DNA from 4 places in the Streptomyces sp. NPDC046379 genome. Region 1 is predicted to be linked to each of the others. Evidence: riboswitches for the same ligand, from Rfam matches in the RefSeq annotation. Region 1 holds a riboswitch; each other region holds the start of a gene.
The links. A riboswitch is a leader RNA that binds a small molecule or an ion and turns the genes downstream of it on or off. The one in region 1 is predicted to bind cyclic di-AMP.
Positions count from the first base shown of each region.

Region 1 (4,501 bases):
TGCTCGTCTACGAGCCCACCCCCGGGGCAGAGACCCCGGCCGATGCCGCCGATGCCGCGGAAGCCGCCGAGTCCGACGACGAGAACGAGGAGGCGGCCAAGTGACCGAGCTCGCCACCATGGAATTCCACCCCCAGCCCCGCGCGGGCGAGCCCAAGCCGTGGGCCTTCCCGGCCCCCGAGCGCGGCAGCCTCGACAACGGCCTGACCGTCCTGCGCTGTCACCGCCCCGGCCAGCAGGTCGTCGCCGTGGAGGTCCTCCTCGACGCCCCCCTGGAAGCCGAGCCGACCGGCCTCGACGGCGTCGCCACGATCATGGCGCGGGCCTTCTCCGAGGGCACCGACAAGCACTCCGCCGAGGAGTTCGCCGCCGAGCTGGAGCGCTGCGGCGCCACCCTCGACGCGCACGCCGACCACCCCGGCGTCCGCCTCAGCCTCGAGGTCCCCGTCTCGCGCCTGGCCAAGGCCCTCGGCCTCATCGCCGACGCGCTGCGGGCGCCCGCGTTCGCCGACAGCGAGGTCGAGCGCCTGGTGCGCAACCGCCTCGACGAGATCCCGCACGAGCTGGCCAACCCCTCCCGCCGCGCCGCCAAGGAACTGTCCAAGGAGCTGTTCCCGGCCACCTCACGCATGTCGCGCCCCCGTCAGGGCACCGAGGAGACGGTCTCCGGCATCGACGCGGCGGCCGTGCGCGCCTTCTACGAGAAGCACGTCCGCCCCGCGACCGCCACCGCCGTGGTCGTCGGCGACCTCACCGGCGTCGACCTGGACGGGCTGCTCGGCGACACCCTCGGCGCCTGGACCGGCTCCATGGCGCAGCCCCGCCCGGTGCCGCCGGTCACCGCCGACGACACCGGCCGCGTCGTGATCGTGGACCGGCCCGGCGCCGTCCAGACGCAGCTGCTGATCGGCCGGATCGGCGCCGACCGGCACGACCGCGTGTGGCCCGCGCAGGTGCTCGGCACCTACTGCCTGGGCGGCACCCTCACCTCCCGTCTGGACCGCGTCCTGCGCGAGGAGAAGGGCTACACCTACGGGGTGCGCGCCTTCGGCCAGGTGCTGCGCTCGGCGCCCGACGGCTCGGGCGCCGCGATGCTCGCCATCAGCGGCTCCGTGGACACGCCCAACACCGGCCCGGCGCTCGAGGACCTGTGGAAGGTGCTGCGCACGCTCGCCGCGGAGGGCCTGACCGACGCCGAGCGGGACGTCGCCGTGCAGAACCTCGTCGGCGTCGCGCCGCTGAAGTACGAGACGGCGGCGGCCGTGGCGAGCACCCTCGCCGACCAGGTCGAGCAGCACCTCCCGGACGACTACCAGGCCACCCTCTACCGGCAGTTGGCCGCGACCGGCACCGTCGAGGCCACCGCGGCGGTGGTCAACGCCTTCCCGGTGGACCGGCTGGTGACGATCCTGGTCGGCGACGCCGCGCAGATCAAGGCGCCCGTCGAGGCCCTCGGCATCGGTCCGGTCACCGTCGTGTCGGCCGAGTAACCGCGCCGGGCGGACGCGACGACCGCGCCGGGCGGCTTGCGCGGTACGACCGCGCGTGCGGCCCGCCCGACGGCACGCAAGCGCGTGACGGCCCTGGTGACCCGGGACGCCCCGAGTGTCACCAGGGCCGACGTATGCCCGAATTGATCCAGGAGATGCCGCTCTGCCCTGTGGGATGCGCTACAAACCCCCGGCTGCGTTTGAGAATTGAAGACAGCCGCGCTTAGCGTCTTGCGGGCTGTCCGTCAGGCAGTGCGCCGCACCCGCGGCACCGGACAGTCATCGCCGAGTCCCCGTACGGCGCGAGCCAGGGGAGCCGGGGACCCAACCACCAAGTCCCTGGGGTGAATCGGACGCCCGCGCGCACGGCGAGGGAGTCCGTAGGAGACCTTCCTGCTCCGAACCCGTCAGCTAACCCGGTAGGCGAGAGGGAAGGAAAGGACAAGCCACTCCATGGCGTTCACCTGCGCCACCGGGAAGCACCGTCGTCCCGGCCGTATGCAGCGCACCACCGCCCGTATGGCCGGCGCCGCCGCCCTCACCACCAGCGGCGTCATGGGCATCCTCGCGGCCCCCGCGGGCGCCGCCGAACCCGCCGCCGGGCAGACCGGCCTGCTGCCGGTCGTCACCATCGGCGACTCGGTCGCCGAGCAGATCGACGCCCAGGCCGCCGCGCAGCACCAGGCCGCCGAGCGCGCCGCCGCCGAGGCGAAGGCGGAGGCCGCCGCGAAGAAGCGGGCCGAGGCCCGGGCCGAGCAGGCCCGCGCGGAGAGGGCCCGAGCGGCCCGCGAGGCCGAGCGGCTGCGCCTCAACACCTACGTGGCGCCGATCGCCGGCTCCTACGTCTCCACCGCCTACCGGGCGGGCGGCGCGGTGTGGTCCTCCGGCAGCCACACGGGCATCGACTTCCACGCCGCGAGCGGCACGCCCGTCCGCGCGGTCGGCTCCGGCACCGTCGTGGAGGCCGGCTGGGGAGGTGCGTACGGCAACCAGGTGGTCCTCCGGATGAACGACGGCACCTACACCCAGTACGGCCACCTGTCCTCCGTCGCCGTGTCCGTGGGCCAGAGCGTCACACCGGGGCAGCAGATCGGCCTGTCCGGTGCCACCGGCAACGTCACCGGAGCGCACCTGCACTTCGAGGCCCGCACGAGCGCGCAGTACGGCTCGGACATCGACCCGCTGGCGTACCTCCGCGCGCACGGCGTGAGCCTCTGACGGCGCCCCAACCCGAAACACCCGCGGCCCCGGCTCCCCGAGCCGGGGCTTTCGGTCTTTTCGGACGTGCGTTGTCCAAAAAATATCCCTGGATTCCGGCCTGCCATCGGAAATTCCGGCCCGCTGCCATAGAGTCACTGAACACACGTCAATCGTCGACGTTTCACGGGGATTAAGGCGGAGGTCGGTCATGCGTATTCCGGCGCACTCGGTATGCACGGCGATCCGGGACGACATCGTCGCCGGTGTCTACGAGCGCGGCAGCCGGCTCACCGAGGAACTCCTCGCCCGCCGCTACGGCGTCTCCCGCGTCCCCGTCCGCGAGGCCCTGCGCACGCTGGAGGCCGAGGGCTTCGTGGTGACCCGGCGGCACGCGGGCGCGTGCGTCGCGGAACCCACCGAGCAGGAGGCCGCCGACCTGCTGGAGATGCGCATGCTGCTGGAGCCGCTGGGCGCCTCCCGCGCCGCCCAGCGCCGCACCGAGGCCCATCTGAAGGTGCTGCGCGGGCTGGTCCGGCTGGGCCAGGAACGGGCCCGGCGCGGCAGCAGCGAGGATCTGCGCTCCCTGGGCGGCTGGTTCCACGAGACGCTCGCCCAGGCCTCCGGCAGCCCCGCCCTGACCTCCATGCTGACCCAGCTGCGGCACAAGATCGCCTGGATGTACGCGGTGGACGCGCCCGCCAGCCCGTTGGAGTCCTGGACGGAGCACGGGGCGATCGTGGACGCCGTGGCGCGCGGCGACAGCGAGCGCGCGCGGGCGCTCACGGCGCTGCACACCGAGCGCGCGACCGGTGCGCACCGGCTGCGCTTCTCGGGCGGCGCCGACCGCGCGGAGCGTGTGAGGACTTCGCAACATCCCGTAAACGTGACGGGCCTCCGATATTAACAAGAGGGCCGTATACAAAGAGAAGCAATTCGGCGGAGGCGTATTTCCGCTGCCCTTTCCGGGTGCGTCGAATTCTTCCCGCACGCCCGTCGCGGAGAGTGGAAGTCGCGCCGGGCGGAGAGAAAGTCGCGCCGGGCGCAGAGCAGAAACCGCGCCACCCGGAACGGGCGACGCGGTTCATGGCATTGCCCCCGAGGGATTCCCGAGGTATCACCGAGGGCTCAGACCGTCTCGGGCAGTTCCTCGAGTCCCTCCGCGACCAGCTTGGCCAGCCGGTCCAGGGCGGCGTCCGCGCCCTCGGCGTCCGAAGCCAGCACGATCTCCTCGCCGCCCCGTGCGCCCAGACCGAGAACGGCCAGCATGGAGGCCGCGTTGACGGGGTTGCCGTCCGCCTTGGCGACCGTCACCGGGACGCCTGCGGCCATGGCGGCTCGGACGAAGATGGAGGCGGGGCGGGCGTGGAGACCCTCGGCCCAGCCGACGTTGACGCGGCGCTCAGCCATGCGATGCTGCCCTTCAGGTGTTCAGGGTTGTCTAGACCAGTTTCCCATACGGTGAGCCCTGCCCGGCGCGCGGCCTGCCGGGTCCGACCCCCGGGCCGGCCCACGGTCTGCCGGCCCCCGGACCGCCGCGCGGCCCGGCAGCCCCAGACTGCCCCGCGCCGCCACCGGGCGCGAGCCGTACCCTGGGGCCCATGCAGAGCCCGTCGGACCGGCACGCGTACCCCGCCCACTGGGAGGCCGACGTGGTGCTCCGCGACGGCGGCACCGCGCGCGTGCGCCCCATCACCGTCGACGACGCCGACCGCCTGGTGAGCTTCTACGAGCAGGTGTCGGACGAGTCGAAGTACTACCGCTTCTTCGCCCCCTACCCGCGCCTGTCCGCCAAGGACGTCCACCGCTTCACCC
Region 1 covers NZ_JBVJFP010000002.1:102,567-107,067, forward strand. Annotated here, with positions in the region: gene ACZ6KF_RS04455 (M16 family metallopeptidase) at 1-104, shown strand, start outside; gene ACZ6KF_RS04460 (M16 family metallopeptidase) at 101-1,489, shown strand; cyclic di-AMP (ydaO/yuaA leader) riboswitch at 1,763-1,930, shown strand; gene ACZ6KF_RS04465 (M23 family metallopeptidase) at 1,943-2,707, shown strand; gene ACZ6KF_RS04470 (GntR family transcriptional regulator) at 2,898-3,593, shown strand; gene ACZ6KF_RS04475 (HPr family phosphocarrier protein) at 3,815-4,096, opposite strand; gene ACZ6KF_RS04480 (bifunctional acetate--CoA ligase family protein/GNAT family N-acetyltransferase) at 4,288-4,501, shown strand, end outside.

Region 2 (4,501 bases), on a different contig from region 1:
ACCGGCTCCCCGACGGACCGGCCGGCCCGCCCCGTGCCGACCGGAGCCCTGCACCGGCCCTCACACCACCCGGGTGGCTCCCGCGAACGGCATCGAGTCGAGCGGGGCCACCCGGACCGTGGAAGACGGGTTCGGGGCGTGGATCATCCGGCCGTTGCCGATGTAGAGGCCCACATGGGTGATGCCGGAGTAGAAGAACACGAGGTCGCCGGGGGCCAGTTCCGCACGGGAGACACGGCGGCCCGTGCCGATCTGGGCGTAGGTCGTGCGGGGCAGGGAGACGCCGGCGGCGGCGTACGCCGCCTGGACCAGGCCCGAGCAGTCGAAGGCGTTGGGGCCCGTCGCGCCCCAGACATAAAGGCTGCCCAGCTTCTGCAGGGCGTAGGCGATGGCGGCCCCGGCGCGGGAGCCGGGGGCGACGGACACGGCGGGCGGAGGCGCCGGCGCGGTGCCCGGCGCGGTGCTCGACGCCCGGGAGCCTTGCGGCGCCGCCAAGCGGGCCCGTTCCTCCTCGGTCAGCCTGGACAGCAGACGCTTCGCCGCCGCCAGCTTCCCGGTGATCGTCTCCTTGTGGCGGCGCAGCTCCGACTGACGGGACGTCAAGGAGTCCAGCTCGACGCGGGCGGCCCCGCGCAGCTGCTCGAGTTCGCGGATCTGCCGACGGACGCGGCTCACCGCACCCGCCCGGCGGTCGCCCGCGCGTTCGGCGAGGGCGGCGCCGGTGAGGTAACCGGCGGGGTCCTCGGACAGGGCCAGCCGGACCACCGGATCGAGCCCGCCGACGCGGTACTGGGCGGCGGCGTACGAACCGAGCGCCTCCCGCTCCGTGGCCAGCCGCGCCTCCCTGCGGGCCGCCTCGTCCCGCATCGACCGCAGCCGCGCCTGCGCCGCCCGGACCTCCTCGCGCGCGCCGTTGTACTTCTCCGTGGCGGCCTCCGCCTCCCGGTACAGCCGGTGCACCTCCGCCCTGACCTGTCCCGGCGACGGCTCCGGCTGCGCGTGCCCGGTCCCGCTCAACCCCGTCGCGCCCGCCGCGCCCGCGAGGGCGATGGTGGCCGCGGTACGGGTCCTGGTCCCGGCGGCCGGTCGTTGCCGGGGCTTGCGGTGCGCTGCCACGTGAACTGCACGTCCCTTCCTACGGATGATCACCTGCGGGAGGACGCTAGGGCGGAGCAGGTCACGGCGGGGTCACGTTGTACGGAAGTGGCAGGAGGGGGGCCGTCGCTGTCGGTATGCGATCGGGATCCGGTTACGGAACCGTCTGTTTCGGCACGCAGCGCGACCGGGAGAGGCCCGTGCGGTCGCCGGGCCGGTGCGGGCCACGCGCCCGCGGCTCACTAGGCTCCGGCCCCATGGACGTACTCATCAACGTTTTCGTCGGCCTGCACATCATCGGCATCGCCTCCCTCCTCGGCGGCTTCCTCACCCAGATGAAGGCGGTGGGCGAGGGCACCGCGCGATTCGTCCCCGCGATGCTGCACGGCGCCCTGACCATGCTGGTCACCGGCGTCATCCTGGTCGGCCTCAACCAGGCCGACGACAACACCGTCAACAACGTCAAGATCGGCGTGAAGCTCGCCGTGCTGATCGTCATCCTCGGCCTCGTCTACGTGAAGCGCGACGAGGAGAAGGTCGACAAGGGCCTGTTCGGACTGGTGGGCCTGCTCACCGTGGCGAACATCTTCATCGCCGTCCTCTGGACCTGAAAGCCGGCCCCGGAGAGGCAGGAGAGCACCGGCGTCAGGCGGGCCGCACCACGCTGTGGATCGACGACTCGCCGTCGTAGTACACCGACTCCTCCCGGACATAGGCGCCGGGCTTCGGGGCGTGGATCATCATGCCGTCGCCGATGTAGAGGCCGACGTGCGTGACGTCGTCGTAGAAGAAGACCAGGTCGCCCGGCCGCGCGCTGGACAGCGGCACCGTCGTCCCCGCGTTGACCTGGTCGTACGTGGTGCGCGGCAGGGTGACCCCGGCGGCCTTCCACGCGGCCTGGGTCAGGCCCGAGCAGTCGTAGGAGCCGGGGCCGGTGGCGCCCCAGACGTACGGCTTGCCGATCTGGGCGCGGGCGAAGGCGAGCGCCCTGTCCGCCTTGGCGGCGTACGTCGAGTCGGCCGGCGGCGGCGCGGGCGCCTCGCCCGACCCGGTGTCCGTGGAGCCGTCGGCCGACTCCTGCTCGGCCGCGGCCGCCGCCTCCGCCTCCTGGCGGCGCTGCTCCTCGGCCCGAGCCTCCGCGGCGGCCTGCTGCCGGGCCAGCTCCGCCGCCTTGCGCTCGGCCTCCTCCTGCTTGCGCTTCTCGATCGCCGCCAGCCGCGCCTTCTCCTCGGCGGTCAGCTCGGAGAGCAGCTCCCGCGCGTCGGACAGCTTCTTCTGGACGGTCGCCTTGGCCGTCCTCAGCTCGGTCTGCGACTCGGTGAGCGTCCGGAGGCTCTCGGTGGCCTCCTGGCGCTTGCGCATCGTCCGGGACTGCTCGGTGAAGTAGTCGTCGACGGCGTCCTTCTGCCGGCTGGTCAGCCGGTTCATCAGCTGGGTCCGGTCGAAGTAGTCCTGTGGCGAGTCCGCGAGCAGGAAGGTCGCGGTGGACGGCGCGGCGGCACCGGTGCGGTACTGGGCGGCGGCGTACGCGCCCAGCTCCTCGCGCGCCTCGTTGAGCTGCTGCGTGCGCCGGGCGACGTCGTCCAGCAGCGTGTCGACCTGCTTGCGCTGCTTGGCCGTCCGCTCCTTGGCCGCGTTGTACTTCTCGGTCGCCGACTCGGCCTGGCGGTACAGCGCGTCGACCTTCTTCTCGACCTCTTCGAGGCTCGGCCGGTCGCCGGCCGGGGTTGCCTGGGCGGTCTGGGAGAGCAGCGCCACGGAGGTGAGGGCGGCCGTGGCCAGGGCGGGGGTACGTATGCCGGCCAGCGGGCCGACCGGGCGCGACTTGCGGTGCGACGCCAAGGGAGGCGACTCCTTCCATGGGCCGCCTACCGGGTTAGCTGTCGGGTTCGGGCGGTGTCGCTCGGAAGGTTTGCCCTACGGCCCGCCTCCCGTGCGGGAGTCGTGCCGATTCACCCCAGAGTTCGGTTGGGTCCCCGGCTCCGGTCGGCCACGCGGGCACACCGGACTCGGCGGAGGCCACGCGGCCCGGCGACGTTCGCCGGTGGGGGTCGTGCGGCCTGCCCGGCACCGTAGCCAACTCGTGTGCCGCCTGTGAAGGTTCGTGGGTGATATGCCCGATACATTTTCGTGACCTTGCGGCGGGGGGTCGCGGTTCGTGTCGGGGGGTGTTCGATGCGTGCTCGGGGAAGGGCTCGGGGCAGTGTCCGGGTGGGTGGTGCGCCGGGCGTGTGCGCAGCTCGAGGCGAGCGCACGGGGTGAGGCGGCGGGCGCCGCGAGAGGGTGCGCGGTTGTGATTCCGGACACCCGCGGCGGGGCGGGGGCCCGCCGGGGCCGGGGATGTTCCCGGGACGGCCACGGGTTGTCAGTGCCGCCCCCTAGACTCGGAGAGCGATGAGCAGCCTCTTTGACGACAGCTTCCTGGCGGACCTCCAGGCCCCTCGGGCCCACGGGGAACACCCGCCGCCGCCCGAGGACGATCACGTTCCGGAGCCGATTCCGGACGATCTGTTCGGCGGGAAGTTCGACGTGCCGCCGGACCGGGAGGCGTACTACCGCGACGGCGCCCCGCGCCCCGCCCTGGACGCCGCCGCGCTCCTGGAAGGGCTGAACGACAACCAGCGCGCCGCCGTCGTCCACTCCGGCACGCCCCTGCTCATCGTGGCCGGCGCGGGCTCCGGCAAAACCCGCGTGCTCACCCACCGCATCGCCCACCTGCTCGCCGAGCGGGGCGTCCACCCCGGCCAGATCCTCGCCATCACCTTCACCAACAAGGCCGCCGGCGAGATGAAGGAGCGCGTAGAGCAGCTCGTCGGCCCGCGTGCGAACGCCATGTGGGTGATGACGTTCCACAGCGCCTGCGTGCGCATCCTGCGCCGCGAGTCCAAGCGGCTCGGCTTCACCTCGTCGTTCTCGATCTACGACGCCGCCGACTCCAAGCGCCTGATGGCCCTGGTCTGCCGTGATCTCGATCTCGACCCCAAGAAGTTCCCGCCCAAGTCCTTCAGCGCCAAGATCAGCAACCTCAAGAACGAGCTGATCGACGAGGAGGACTTCGCCGCCCAGGCCACCGACGGGTTCGAGAAGACCCTCGCCCAGGCCTACGCCCTCTACCAGTCGCGGCTGCGCGAGGCGAACGCCCTCGACTTCGACGACCTGATCATGACGACGGTCAACCTGCTGCGCGCCTTCCCGGACGTCGCCGAGCACTACCGCCGCCGCTTCCGGCACGTCCTCGTCGACGAGTACCAGGACACCAACCACGCCCAGTACGCCCTCGTCCGGGAGCTGGTCGGCACCTCCGAGCACCCGGTGGACGTCCCGCCCGGCGCGGACGACGTGCCCCCCGCCGAACTGTGCGTCGTCGGCGACGCCGACCAGTCGATCTACGCCTTCCGCGGCGCGA
Region 2 covers NZ_JBVJFP010000003.1:176,486-180,986, forward strand. Annotated here, with positions in the region: gene ACZ6KF_RS07735 (C40 family peptidase) at 61-1,116, opposite strand; gene ACZ6KF_RS07740 (hypothetical protein) at 1,353-1,706, shown strand; gene ACZ6KF_RS07745 (C40 family peptidase) at 1,741-2,937, opposite strand; cyclic di-AMP (ydaO/yuaA leader) riboswitch at 2,945-3,120, opposite strand; gene pcrA (DNA helicase PcrA) at 3,490-4,501, shown strand, end outside.
Region 2: linked by a shared signal. The riboswitch ahead of ACZ6KF_RS07745 (C40 family peptidase) and the one ahead of ACZ6KF_RS04465 (M23 family metallopeptidase) in region 1 are both predicted to bind cyclic di-AMP.

Region 3 (4,501 bases), on a different contig from region 1:
GATCACCGCGACCGGCTTCGCCTTCACCGAGAACATCCTCTACCTGGGCAACGCCTTCGGCGCCGACCGGCTCAGCGGTGACGGCATCGCCACGGTCACGGCGGCGACGTTCTTCGTCCGGGTCGTCATGTCGCCCTTCGCGCATCCCCTGTTCACCGTCCTGACCGGCATCGGCTTCGGACTCGCGGCCCTCGCCGGGGAGCGGCAGCGGCTGCGCCGGATCCTGCCGCCGCTGGGCGGGCTGCTGCTCGCGATGGGCATGCACGCCCTGTGGAACGGTTCGGCGACCTTCGGCGAGTACGGCTTCTTCGCGGTGTACGGCGGTTTCATGGTGCCGGTGTTCGGCCTGCTGACGTGGCTGGTGATCTGGAGCCGGCAGCGTGCACTGCGCACGGTGCGCGAGGAACTGCCCGCCTACGCCGCGGCCGGCTGGCTCGCTCCGGCCGAGCCGTACGCGCTGGGCTCGCTGCGGGCGCGGCGGCTGGCCCGCGAGTACGCCGGCCACCATCTGGGCCGGCCGGCGGCGCGCACGGTGGCCGAGTACCAGTCCCGCGCGACCTCGCTGGCGCAGCTGCGCCGCCGGCTGCGGCAGGGAAGGGCGGGGGCGGACTTCGCCGTGCGGGAGGGTGAGCTGCTGCGGGAGCTGTGGTCCCGGCGGGAGGTCGCCCGTCCGGCGCTGGAGCACGCGGCGCGCGTCACCGCGCCGGTGGCACCGGTGGCCGTACCCCCGTGGGCGGCGGGGCCGCAGGCGTGGCACCCGGCGCAGTACAACCCGTACCGGACGTGAGGACCCACGACCGGCAGCCCTGACGTCCGGGGGGTGCCGTCAGGACCGCCGGGGATCGAAGGTGTGCCGCGTCGGCGGCGGACGTCAGGGGTTGAGGCCCTTGTCGCGCAGCCAGGCGATGGGGTCGACGGCGCCGCCGTCGCCGGTGCGCACCTCGAGGTGGAGGTGGGGGCCGGTGACGTTGCCGGTGGCGCCCACGCGCCCGATCACGTCGCCGGTGTTGACCTTCTGGCCCACGGTGACGCTGATCGACGACTGGTGGGCGTAGAGGATCTCGGTGCCGTCCTCGAGGGTGAGCACGGTCTTGTAGCCGTACGACCCGTCCCAGCCGGCCTGCGTGATGGTGCCGGTGTGGACGGCCTTGATGAGGGTGCCGGTGGGGGCGGCGAAGTCGACGCCGGTGTGGTAGCCGGACGACCACATGGCGCCGGCCTGGCCGTACGTCGAGGTGAGGGTGTACGAGGAGGTCGGCAGCGTGTACTGGCGGGCCAGCTCGGCGAGGCGCTCGGCCTCGGCCTTCTTGCGGGCCTCCTCTTCCGCTGCGGCCTTGGCGGCGGCGGCCTTGGCCTCCGCCTCCTTCTCGGCCTTGGCGGCGGCTTCGGCGGCGGCCTTCTCGGCAGCGGCGACGGCCTCCGCGGCGGCCTTGCTCTCGACCTGCTCCTGCTGCTGTTCGGCCTGGGCGATGATCCGGGCGCGCAGGGCCTCGCCGGCGTCGGTGGTGCCCAGGGCGGTGTCGGCGGTGGTGACACCGGCGCCGCTGAGCGGTGCGGCGGCGGTCTGCGCGACGGCGGTGTCGGCGGCGTCCTCGGCGTCGTCCGAGAGCAGGGAGCCGACGTTGGGCAGGTCGGGCATCGAGATCGACACCGGCGGCTTGCCGGTCTGCGCGGTGGCCATGCCGCCCGCGCCGACGGCCGCTATGACGCCGACGCCGAGAACGGTGGAGCTGCGGGCGAGTCCGCCGCCGCGCTGCTTGGCGACGCGGTGCTTGCCACGGACGGGGCGGACGGAGTCGGCGGTGGGGTTCCACTCCTCCCACGGCCCCTCGTCGGTGCGCTGTCCGCCGTAGACGACGGTGTCCTCGGAGCGCGGTGCCGGGAAGAACGGGGCTTGCGGGGCAGGCGGGTTGGACGCCACGTGGGCGTACTCCTTTCCTTCCTTCTCGCCTACCGGGTTAGCTGACGGGTTCGGAGCAGGAAGGTCTCCTACGCGCGTAAACCATCCGTGCCGATACGGCGGCCTACGCCCGATTCACCCCAAGGTGATGGTTCCCCGGTTCCCTTGCGGGATTCGGCGTGTGCGCACGGAGCCGCCTCTTGTGACGGCTGGGACGACCGCGCTGCGTTATCGGACGTTAATAGAACCGGGGCCTGAATTCCAAGCCGTTCAGCTTGATCATTAACGTTTTCGGCCGGGACGTACGGCTCACGAGCGGCGAAAACCGGGCGAGTTGACCCGGGCTCAGGTGCGGACGAGTTTATGACGGTGTCTCAGATGTTACCCGTGCACGGTCGTACGACTACCTGACGTGACCGAGGTGGGGGGCGTGCCGCGGACAGCGCGGTCGGCGCGGACAACACTCAGGGCCGGAACCCATGATCTGCTGATCAGGATTCCGGCCCTGGGCCTTCAGTAGCGGGGACAGGATTTGAACCTGCGACCTCTGGGTTATGAGCCCAGCGAGCTACCGAGCTGCTCCACCCCGCGTCGATGAATCCAGTGTACGCCATCCGCGGGAGCCCTCACGCCAGGGTTTTCGCCGACCCGGACCGCCCGCTCCTCAACCGCCGGGGTTGCCGGTGTGGGTGAGGCTCTCCCAGGCGACGAAGCGGTGGTCGGTGCCGGAAAGGGCCCCGGGCCGGGCAGCAGCGCTGCGGGCGGCCGCGGCGGGCTTGTCGAGCCGCTGTTCCAGGTGGTTGAGGACGACCGCCGGCGGCGGCCCGGCCGTCCCCCCGCACCGCCGCAGCCCCGCCGCCTGCCGGTCGAGCGTGGCCCTGAGCCGGTCCTCCACCTCGCTGTACACGTCGACGCCCTGGTGCCAGGCGGTCTCGGCGATGTGCGCGGCGGCGGCGAGCGAGGCGCCGGTCCGCCGCAGGTGCCGGCAGTCCGTGCGGGCGGCGGACCGGCCCCGCTCCAGCGGGAACTGGGCGGGGACGTGCTCGCGGAAGCGGCGGAGGGCGGCGTCGAAGGCCCGGTGGTCGTCGAGGAAGACGGCCATGCCGAGGGCGGCGTCGGCGGCGACGAGCTCCCGGTGACCGTCGTCGGCCCGGCCCGGCCGGGTGACCTCGGGCAGATGGACGGTGCGCAGCATCCCCTCGAACCGCCGCATGTACCCGGCCTCCCATCCGGCGCCCGGTGCGTGCCGCACGATCTCGGCGGCCCGCGCCCAGGTCCCGCCGGTCCACGCGGCCTGCAGCGCGGCGTCGCCCCCGGTGTGCCGGCGCAGCCTCTCCGACCACGCGTCCATGATCTCGATCGCCTTTTCGGCGTGCTGCCGCTTGCCGGTGACGCCGTACAGGAGCGCCTGCGTGTAGGCGGCGATCGCGTCCTTTCGCTCGGCGGCGCAGCCGCGCCCGGCCCTGCCGCCGGGGCAGTGGACGGTCCTCACCGGCCGCGCCCGGTGCCGGTACGACCCGTACGGGCTGTCCCGCATGTCGAGGTAGGCCTTCAGCCACGGCTGCCGTCCGGCGGTGACGTTCTCGCGTACGACGTCCAGCTGCCGGGCGTTGACCAGCACGCCGGGGTGGGTGAACCCGGCGTCGGCGGGCAGCGCGCGCACCATGGTCCGTCCCCCGGCGTCCATGACCCCGCACGCCCCGACCAGCCCGCCGGCCAGCGCCGCCGCGAGCCCCGCGCCGGCCACGCCCAGGACCACCCGCCTGCTCACAACCCTCGTGCCCCTCGTGGCTCTCACAGCCCTCGTGGCTCTCATGGCCCTCATGCGCGCCGCCTCCGCGTCCGTCCTGCCGTGCTGCTTCACCCAGGGGCAGCGTGACCCGGCGCGCGGCGGGGCGCAGCGGATGTTGGGCCGATGGGCGGTCCGCCGGACGGGGAGCGGGCAGCGCACCGGCCGGACGGGAGGGCGCGCCCCGCCCGCTCCACCGCTGCTCCGCACCACCGGCGACGGACACTCCTCACCCCGCCAGGTGACGGTTGGGCGCCTTGGCCCGCTCCTCCAGTTCCGGCAGGACGACGACGTCGGCGCCGGCCGCGGCGAGCAGTCCGCTGCCGTCCGCGCCGGTGACGAAGGTGTCCGGCTCCCGCCAGGCGGTCACCACCCGGCGGACACCCGCGTCCAGAATCAGCCGGGCGCAGGGGCGCGGCCGGGAGGCGCGTCGGGCGCACGGCTCCAGGCTGCTGTACACCGTGGCTCCGGCGAGCCGCGGATCGTCCGGGGCGATCTTCGCGAGCGCCGCCTCCTCCGCGTGGACGACCGGGTCCCCGCCCTCGCGCGAGTGCCCGCGGGCCAGTTCGGCGCCGTCCGCCGCGACGACCACGGCCCCCACGCTGAACGCCGTGCGCGAGGGCGGGCACCGCTCCGCCAGCTCGCAGGCGAGCGCCAGCCAGCGCCGGTCGGCGGCCGACGGCAGCTGCCCGGCGCCGGGTGCGGTGGGCTCGTAGCGCATGAGGACGACGTCCTCGATGGCCCGCGTCTCCACGAGCCGCAGCCGTCCGCCCTGGTAGGGGCCGGGTCCGAAGAGCCGGGGGGCGTCCGGC
Region 3 covers NZ_JBVJFP010000007.1:16,964-21,464, forward strand. Annotated here, with positions in the region: gene ACZ6KF_RS14315 (PrsW family intramembrane metalloprotease) at 1-787, shown strand, start outside; gene ACZ6KF_RS14320 (M23 family metallopeptidase) at 872-1,921, opposite strand; cyclic di-AMP (ydaO/yuaA leader) riboswitch at 1,933-2,090, opposite strand; tRNA gene ACZ6KF_RS14325 (tRNA-Met) at 2,418-2,491, opposite strand; gene ACZ6KF_RS14330 (alginate lyase family protein) at 2,565-3,671, opposite strand; gene ACZ6KF_RS14335 (dihydrofolate reductase family protein) at 3,919-4,501, opposite strand, start outside.
Region 3: linked by a shared signal. The riboswitch ahead of ACZ6KF_RS14320 (M23 family metallopeptidase) and the one ahead of ACZ6KF_RS04465 (M23 family metallopeptidase) in region 1 are both predicted to bind cyclic di-AMP.

Region 4 (4,501 bases), on a different contig from region 1:
CGCGTCGCGACCGGATCAGGCCAGCCGTTCCCAGCAGATAGCCGTCGCCGAACGGCTGCTCGCGGACCGGGGCGCCGAGGCGTGGGCCAGTTGCGGCATCCTCGTCGGTCTCAACCAGGACGACAGTGAGGCGGGCGTCGACACGGGGGTGGCCGGCGACGCGGCGTCGAGCACGCCGGACGGCGTCCTCAACCCGCCCGGATTGTCCAACTCCTCCGGTTCTTCCGCCTCAGTGGGCGGGAAGTCGGGTGCGAAGTCGAGCACGAGCCCGACCGAATCGGCGGGCGCGGGGAAGTCGGCCGAATCCGACCGATCCGGCGAATCCGATGAATCCCCTGGAACTGAATCGACGGATTCGGGTCGGGCGACGGCGTCCGAGACCGGAACCGGAGCCGGGGCCGGCCGGGAGACGGGCGCACCCTCCGCCTCCGTCTCCACTTCCCCCTCTGCACCCGAATCACCCGACAGGGGCACGGATGTGTCGGAATCTGCAGACTCCGACACTCTTGCCAAAACCCCCGAAAGTGTCGGCTCTTCCAGTCTCATCGACACCGGCATCGCCGACGCGGGCTCGGGAACCGGCCGTCATCGCGGCTCCAGCGCGCAGGAGGACGTCCTCGACGACCGCGAGGCCGGGGCCTCCGGCTCCACGGGGCGGCACGCCTCGCGGGGCGGGTCGGCGGAGCGGGCGGCCGCCGGCGGGTCGTACACGGTGCGCGAGGGCGACAGCCTCTGGGGCATCGCCGACTCTCTTGAGGTCGACGGCGGATGGTCCGCGCTCTACTCGGAGAACAAGGACGCCGTCGGCGCCGACCCGGACCTCATCCTTCCCGGTCAGACCCTGGATGTCGGGGTCGAAACGGTCGAAAAGTAGCGGGAGTTCACGTCACGGTTCGGGCTGATTGTCCGTTTTGGAATCAGTGTGGGATGAGTCTCAGAAGCCCTGATCGTCTTTGAAATTCCGCCGATCGCGTGTCTACGGTCGTGACCGCTCGCCAATGCGGGCCCCGGTAGCCGCAACGCCGAATCCTGCCAGCGGCCGTCCGGGAACAGTCGTCGCGTCAAGCGCCGTAGGCAGGAGCGGGGGACCCAAGGTAGGCGCCGTTCCGGGCAGTTGAGCCCGGGGCGGCTAGGGGTGAAGCCGCGTCCCGTGAGGGACGCGGCCGGGCAACTCAACCGGCCCGAACCCGACAGCTCACCTCGCAGGCGTCGGTGAGGGGATCAACCATGCTGTTTTCCGGCAAGGGCAAGCACCGTCGTCCGACCGCCCTCCAGCGCTCCACTCGCGCCATCGCCATCGCCGGCGTGACCGGCGCCGCCGTCGCCGCTCCGCTGATGGCGTCCGGCACCGCCTCCGCCGCCACCGCCTCCGAGTGGGACGCCGTCGCCCAGTGCGAGTCCGGCGGCAACTGGTCCATCAACACCGGCAACGGCTACTACGGCGGCCTGCAGTTCTCGGCCTCCACCTGGGCCGCCTTCGGTGGCACGCAGTACGCCGCCACCGCCGACCAGGCCACCAAGGAGCAGCAGATCGCCATCGCCGAGAAGGTGCTGGCCGGCCAGGGCAAGGGCGCCTGGCCGCACTGCGGCACCGGCCTGTCGAACTCCGCCTACAACGGCGGCTCGGCCGGCACCTCCGGCGACGCCGGCAGCTCCACCGGTTCGAACGCGACGGGCTCGGCCGACACCGGCTCCTCCGAGGCCACCGCCCCGGCCCGCGAGACGGAGCAGCAGCCGGCCTCCCGTTCCGCCGACCGCCCGGCCGCCAAGAAGACCGTCACCACCCCGACCGGCAAGAAGGTCAAGAAGGGCGACGGCGAGTACAAGGTCGTCGAGGGCGACACCCTCAGCGAGATCGCCGCGGAGCACGACGTCAAGGGCGGCTGGGCGAAGCTGTTCAAGCTGAACAAGGACATCGTCGAGGACGCGGACGTCATCTACCCGGGCCAGCAGCTGCACCTCAAGTGACGGCCGGCGGCGAGGGTCGCGAAGTGACGGCGGGCGCCGAAGGGCTGAAGTGACAGGCGGCGCGGAGCGCACTCACAGCACGCGCCGACCGACGCCGTCATCCTGAAAGCCCCCGGGCCCCCGGGCTGACGGCCACAGGCCCCAGCACCCCGGTCCCCCAGGACCCCCGCCCCCAGACCCCCGTGAGGGTTCCCCCCGTCCCCGCGGGCTCCCCGCCCCGGCGCGTTCTCCCCCGTACGCGCCGGGGCGGGGCTTTTTTCGGCCAGGCGTGCACGCAACCGTGCGCGGGACTTTTTGTTCCGTTCGGAAACAATTTACTCTCGGTTCCGTCCACGGGGTGGTCGACCGGCTGGCCGATCGCCCGGAGCCGGTTAGGCTCGTCTCGCAGAGCCACCGCGGCCCTGCGAAGCCGCGTCACATTGAAGAAGGAGATGCTCGTGCCGTCCATCGACGTCGTCGTAGCCCGGGAAATCCTGGACTCCCGAGGCAACCCCACGGTCGAGGTCGAGGTCGGCCTCGACGACGGCAGCACGGGTCGTGCCGCCGTTCCGTCCGGCGCCTCCACCGGCGCCTTCGAGGCCATCGAGCTCCGCGACGGCGACCCGAACCGCTACCAGGGCAAGGGCGTCGAGAAGGCCGTGCTGGCCGTCATCGAGCAGATCGGCCCCGAGCTGGTCGGCTACGACGCCACCGAGCAGCGCCTGATCGACCAGGCGATGTTCGACCTGGACGCCACCGACAACAAGGGCTCCCTCGGCGCCAACGCCATCCTCGGCGTCTCGCTCGCCGTCGCGCACGCCGCCTCCGAGGCCAGCGACCTGCCGCTGTTCCGCTACCTGGGCGGCCCGAACGCGCACCTGCTGCCCGTTCCGATGATGAACATCCTGAACGGCGGCTCGCACGCCGACTCCAACGTGGACATCCAGGAGTTCATGATCGCCCCGATCGGCGCGGAGTCCTTCTCCGAGGCGCTGCGCTGGGGCACCGAGGTCTACCACACCCTCAAGAAGGTGCTGAAGGGCAAGGGCCTGGCCACCGGCCTCGGCGACGAGGGCGGCTTCGCCCCGAACCTCGGCTCCAACCGCGAGGCCCTCGACCTCATCCTCGAGGCCATCAAGGAAGCCGGCTACACCCCCGGCGAGCAGATCGCCCTGGCGCTCGACGTCGCCGCGTCCGAGTTCTACAAGGACGGCACGTACACCTTCGAGGGCAAGGCGCGCTCCGCCGCCGAGATGACCGAGTACTACGCCGAGCTGGTCGAGGCGTACCCGCTGGTCTCCATCGAGGACCCGCTGTTCGAGGACGACTGGGAGGGCTGGAAGACCATCACCGAGAAGCTCGGTGACAAGGTCCAGCTCGTCGGCGACGACCTGTTCGTCACCAACCCGGAGCGTCTGGCCCGCGGCATCGAGGAGGGCGCCGCCAACGCCCTGCTGGTGAAGGTCAACCAGATCGGCTCGCTGACCGAGACCCTGGACGCCGTCGAGCTGGCCCAGCGCAACGGCTTCAAGTGCATGATGTCCCACCGCTCCGGCGAGACCGAGGACGTCACCATCGCCGACCTCGCCGTGGCCACCAACTGCGGCCAGATCAAGACCGGCGCCCCGGCCCGCTCCGAGCGCGTCGCCAAGTACAACCAGCTGCTGCGCATCGAGGAGATCCTCGACGACGCCGCGGTGTACGCCGGCCGCAGCGCGTTCCCGCGCTTCAAGGGCTGACCCGGCCGACCCGGCTGATCCGGCCGTAGAGGCAGCGTCGTCCGTACGTCCCCGTACTCGGTCCCGTACCGTGTGCGGGGACGTACGCGCGTGTGTGAAGGTGAGGCGGGGACATGGCCGTGAAGGACCGGGACCGGTTCTCCACCACGACCAGGCTCAAGCTGCTCGGCGAACAGACCGCGGCCCGGGTCTACCGCTCCCAGACCCGCCGCCAGGCCCGCCGCTCCCGGCTCACCGGCCGGGCCGCCCTGCTCGCCCTCGTCGTCTGCTCCCTGGTCGTGGCCCTCGCCTACCCGATAAGGCAGTACGTCGCCCAGCGCGCCGAGATCGCCGATCTGGAGCGCGAGCAGCGCCAGGCCCGCGAGCGCGTCGAACAGTTGCGCGACCTGAAGGCGCGCTGGCAGGACGACGCGTACGCGGAGCAGCGGATCCGGGAGCGGCTGCACCATGTGATGCCGGGGGAGACCGGGTACGTCGTGATCGACCCGGGCGCCGCCCGCCAGTCGCGCACCGACCAGGGGGCGGCCGACCGCCCCTGGCACACGAACCTCTGGGAAGCGGTCGACAAGTCCGACGCCGCCCAGTGAACGCATAGAGGAAGACAGTCTCAGACGCATGGAAACGCCCCCGCCGTCCACCCCGCGCACCGAGCCCACCGACGCGGACGTGGAGGCCTTCAATCAGCAGCTCGGCCGGCCCCCGCGCGGCCTGCGCGCCATCGCGCACCGCTGCCCCTGCGGTCAGCCGGACGTCGTGGAGACGGCCCCGCGGCTGCCCGACGGCACGCCCTTCCCGACGCTGTACTACCTGACGTG
Region 4 covers NZ_JBVJFP010000015.1:141,642-146,142, forward strand. Annotated here, with positions in the region: gene ACZ6KF_RS25340 (transglycosylase family protein) at 1-874, shown strand, start outside; cyclic di-AMP (ydaO/yuaA leader) riboswitch at 1,057-1,224, shown strand; gene ACZ6KF_RS25345 (transglycosylase family protein) at 1,228-1,968, shown strand; gene eno (phosphopyruvate hydratase) at 2,406-3,686, shown strand; gene ACZ6KF_RS25355 (FtsB family cell division protein) at 3,800-4,273, shown strand; gene ACZ6KF_RS25360 (DUF501 domain-containing protein) at 4,302-4,501, shown strand, end outside.
Region 4: linked by a shared signal. The riboswitch ahead of ACZ6KF_RS25345 (transglycosylase family protein) and the one ahead of ACZ6KF_RS04465 (M23 family metallopeptidase) in region 1 are both predicted to bind cyclic di-AMP.